Regions from separate parts of the Arthrobacter sp. KBS0703 genome, predicted to be linked through region 2. Evidence: riboswitches for the same ligand, from Rfam matches in the RefSeq annotation. Region 2 holds a riboswitch; the other holds the start of a gene.
The links. Region 2 has a riboswitch for thiamine pyrophosphate ahead of thiC (phosphomethylpyrimidine synthase ThiC). Riboswitches for the same ligand answer to the same signal wherever they lie in the genome.
Positions count from the first base shown of each region.

Region 1: linked by a shared signal. The riboswitch ahead of B1A87_RS19745 (ECF transporter S component) and the one ahead of thiC (phosphomethylpyrimidine synthase ThiC) in region 2 are both predicted to bind thiamine pyrophosphate.

Region 1 covers NZ_MVDG02000001.1:4,254,512-4,256,709, reverse strand. The annotation lists gene B1A87_RS19750 (ABC transporter ATP-binding protein) at 1-520, opposite strand, end outside; gene B1A87_RS19745 (ECF transporter S component) at 520-1,140, opposite strand; TPP riboswitch at 1,211-1,354, opposite strand; gene B1A87_RS19740 (heme-degrading domain-containing protein) at 1,473-2,024, shown strand; gene B1A87_RS19735 (DUF4235 domain-containing protein) at 2,061-2,198, shown strand, end outside.
Region 2 covers NZ_MVDG02000001.1:1,098,473-1,100,670, forward strand. The annotation lists gene thiC (phosphomethylpyrimidine synthase ThiC) at 1-1,375, opposite strand, end outside; TPP riboswitch at 1,370-1,477, opposite strand; gene B1A87_RS05145 (amidohydrolase family protein) at 1,607-2,198, shown strand, end outside.

The DNA of each region.
Region 1 (2,198 bases), 3.2 Mb from region 2:
CAAGGCGCTGTTTCTGCCCGCCGGACAGCGCCGACGTCGGATGGTTCAGCGGCAGGTGCACCAGCCCGACGTCGTCCAGCGCCTCGTGCACGCGCGCCCAGATCGCGTCGCGGGGAACCGAGAGGTTCTCCGCGCCGAACGCGACGTCGTCGCCGAGGCGGGAGAGCACCACCTGGGTTTCGGGGTCCTGCTGCATGAGGCCGGCGCGGCCCCGCCGGGTGTGCGGCGGCTCGCCGTCGATCAGGAGGCTGCCGGATTCGTCCGCGTCGTCGCTGTCTGGGGTGCCGCCGTCGGCTGCTGTCACGTTTCCGGAGGTACTGTCGCCGAGCACGCCGGCGAGGGCGTGGAGCAGCGTGGATTTGCCGGCGCCGGAGGGGCCCAGGAGCAGGACGCGCTCCCCGGGACGGATGTCCAGGTCCAGCCCGTGGACTGCCGGCCTGATTCGTCCGGCGTGGCGCCAGCCCCAGCCGCGGGCGGTGACCGCGGCGGGGCGGACACCGCCGTCGTGAGGTGTGGGCATCAGGAGAAGACGGGCTCCGTGGCTGCCTTGCGGGACGCGAACGAGCTCAGCACGCCGGTTTTGGCCAGGGCGCGGGTGGCGATCCAGGACAGGGCGCCGGCAATGATCGCGCCGGAGATGGAGGTGAAGATGATGTACGCGAGCTTGTCCCCTGCCGTGTAGGCGATGTTCCAGCCCCACGGGAGGAACGAATCGTTCAGGCCGCAGAACAGGCCGGCGCCGGCTCCTGCCAGCAGCGACCCGGGCAGGTTGAATTTCTTGTACATGAAGGCGGCGAACACCAGCTCAGCGCCGAGGCCCTGCAGGACACCCGAGATGAGCACCGTGGTGCCGTACTGGGATCCCATGATCAGTTCACCGGTGGCGGCAACGGTCTCGCAGAACAGCGCCGCGCCCGGCTTGCGGATGATGAGCATGCCGAGCACGGCCGGGATCATCCAGCCGCCGGCGTAGAGCCCGGAAAGGGGCGGGTAGACCGCGTTGACCGGAGCGGAAATGAGGTTGGCGCCCTGGGACCAGGCCCAGAAGATCACGCCGCCGGCAACGGCGATCAGTGCCGCCACCACGATGTCCGTCACGCGCCAGTTGTAACCGGTCTTCTTGATTGCTGCAGTTGTCATAATGTCCTCCTGAGGAACAGGAGGGGAAAGCGCTCCCCGGCTGCGGGTGGTTGGGCCGCCAGCTGCCGGACACTTTGAGAACTCGACTCCCTTGCGCCGGTACTAGCCGGATCAGGTTCGAGGGTCTGCGGCTGTCCGCACTCTCAGCGCCCATCCGCGGTTCGGCTGGCAGTTGCCAGTGATCCCCGACGGTGGCGCTCCCCTGTCGTAATAAATCTGCCCTTGTGGGCTGATCCAGTTTACACCGGGACGGCCCCGGAAGACCGGGGGCAGGTGTCACAATCCGGGAGTTTCCGCGCCTGCCGGTTACCGGTCCGGAGTACATTGGGGCCATGACACAACAGGACTCCGTCATTGGCGCAGCGACCGGCTTCGACCCCGACTCCCCCGACGAACAGCCCGCAGGTTCCCTGGAGGCGCTGATCGCCGAGATCGAGGCGCAGATCGCCGCGCTGCAGTTTCCCGCCTTCAGCAAGGACGACGCCCTCAACCTGGGCCTCCTGCTGGTTGAACTCGGCAAGAAGGGCAACCTGCCCATCGCCATCGACATCACCAAGGGCGAACAGGTCCTGTTCCACGTGGCGCTCGAAGGCGCCACGCCGGACAACGAGGGCTGGGTCAAGGCCAAGCAGCGGACGGCGGCACGCTACGAGGAACCGTCGCTGCTGGTGGGCCTGCGCGGCAGGGTGGGCGGCAGCCGGATCGAGGACAACGCCTGGTTCGACCAGTCCACCTATGCGGCCCACGGCGGCGCCTTCCCCGTCTATGTGCGCGACGTCGGCGCGGTCGCCATTGTCACGGTGTCCGGGCTGCCGCAGAAGGCCGACCACGATCTGGTGGTTCAGGCGCTGACGGAAATCCACCAGTCCATGCGGCTAGGCTAGGGGAAGTCCAGAATTCAAGACGCTAGGAGTCCCTGAATGAATTTCTTCATCAAGCTGCTTGGTACGGGCGTCAGCCTGCTGGCCGGGTTCGCCGGCACCAAGGCCGTGGATACCATCTGGGAAAAGACCACCGGCCGGAAGCCGCCGAAGGGCGGCAAGGACGACGTCCCCACC
Region 2 (2,198 bases):
GCGTCACGTAGCAGAGCATGGCCGTGCCGTAGCGGGCGATCTCGGTGGCGCCGATGGCGGACGTGATGTGGTCGTAGCCCGGGGCTATGTCGGTGACCAGGGGCCCGAGGGTGTAGAACGGGGCTCCCTTGCACAGCTCCTGCTGGCGTTCCACGTTTTCCCGGACCAGGTGGAACGGGACGTGGCCCGGCCCTTCCACCATGACCTGGACGTCGAATTCCCAGGCGCGCTGGGTCAGCTCGGCCAGGGTGTCGAGTTCGGCGAACTGGGCGGCGTCGTTGGCGTCCGCCGTCGCGCCGGGCCGCAGGCCGTCTCCCAGCGAGAAGGCGACGTCGTACTTTGCGAAGATCTCGCACAGTTCGTCGAAGTGCGTGTAGAGGAAGTTTTCCTGGTGGTGGGCGAGGCACCAGCCGGCCATGATGGCGCCGCCGCGGGACACGATTCCGGTGACCCGCTTGACTGTGAGGGGAACGTAGCGCAGCAGCACGCCGGCGTGGATGGTCATGTAGTCCACACCCTGCTCGCACTGCTCGATGACGGTGTCCCGGAAGATCTCCCACGTCAGTGCGTTGGCTTCGCCGTTGACCTTTTCCAGTGCCTGGTAGATGGGCACGGTGCCGATCGGCACGGGGGAGTTGCGGATCAGCCATTCCCGCGTGGTGTGGATGTCATCCCCGGTGGAGAGGTCCATGACGGTGTCGGCGCCCCACTGGGTGGCCCACTGGAGCTTGTCCACCTCTTCGGCAATGGAGCTGGTCACGGCCGAGTTGCCGATGTTGGCGTTGATCTTCACCAGGAAGGCCTTGCCGATGATCATCGGCTCCGATTCCGGGTGGTTGATGTTGTTCGGGATGATGGCGCGCCCGGCCGCCACTTCGCTGCGCACCAGTTCAACATCGCAGTTCTCCCGCAGGGCGACGAAGCGCATCTCCGGAGTCACCACGCCCTGCCGGGCGTAGTGCATCTGCGTCACCGTCTTACCGCCGACGGCGCGGCGGGGCACCGGCTGCGCTCCCTTCCACTCCGCGGAAGCTGCGCCGCGGCGCACGGCTGACCGGCCGTCGTCGAGCAGGTTCCGCTCCCGGCCGCCGTACGGCTCCGTATCCCCGCGGGCCTCAATCCACTCCGCGCGGAACGGCGCCAGGCCCACCACCGGGTCGCTGCCGGGTCCGGCCGTCCGGTAGACGCGCAGCGGCTCGTTCTGTTCCCCGTTGGGTGAGGGCTCCAGGGCGATCTCCGTTACCGGAACCCGCAGGCCGTCCCCCTCCAGGTAGGCCAGGGAATGGGACTTCAGCGACTGGGTGGTCGCCTGGCCGGTTTCAGCTTCGGCTGCCTCATTTTGGGCAGGGATCAGCTGTGTTTTCTGGGTGTTCATTTACTGCTCACTTCCTTCGCCGGCATTACCCGGACAGGTTCAACGGTCGCAGGCTGCGCTAGCCCGATCTCAGCCCCTGCAGGGGCACCCGTGTGGTCGTAGACGAAGCTACCACAGGGCAGCGGGCCGCCGCCCATCCATGCCCGGTGTGACTGCAGGTGTGACAGGGCGTGCGGCCACGGGCGGGACGGCGCCCCTGGCCAGGGCCGGCCGGCGGATTAGGCTGGAGTCATGGCGCGCATCATTGAATTCAGCGGAACCGTGCTTACCGGCCCGGACCGGGAGCGGCACGGACTCTGGGCCGTGGACGGCTGGCTGACCTTCCAGCGGCCGACTGAAAGTCCGGACGTTGTGCTGGACGGCTGGGTACTGCCGGGTTTCGTGGACGCGCACTGCCACATCGGGCTGGGCCCCGGCGGCGCCGTGGACGACGACGTGGCGCACGGCCAGGCGATGACGGACCGGAATGCCGGGACGCTGCTGGTCCGGGACGCGGGCGCAGCCAGCGACACCCGGTGGCTGCAGCAATCGCCGGATGCGCCGAGGATCATCAGGGCCGGGCGGCACATCGCCAGGACACGGCGCTACCTGCGGAACTTCGCCGTCGAGGTCGAACCGGAGGATCTGGTGGAGGCGGTCCGGAAGCAGGCGCGTGCCGGGGACGGCTGGGTCAAGCTGGTGGGGGACTGGATCGACCGCGACGCCGGCGACCTCGCGCCGTCGTTTCCGGCCGCGGCGGTACGGGACGCCGTCAGCGCCGCCCACGATGAAGGCGCCAGGGTCACTGCGCACTGCTTCGGAGAAGACACCCTGGATGACATGC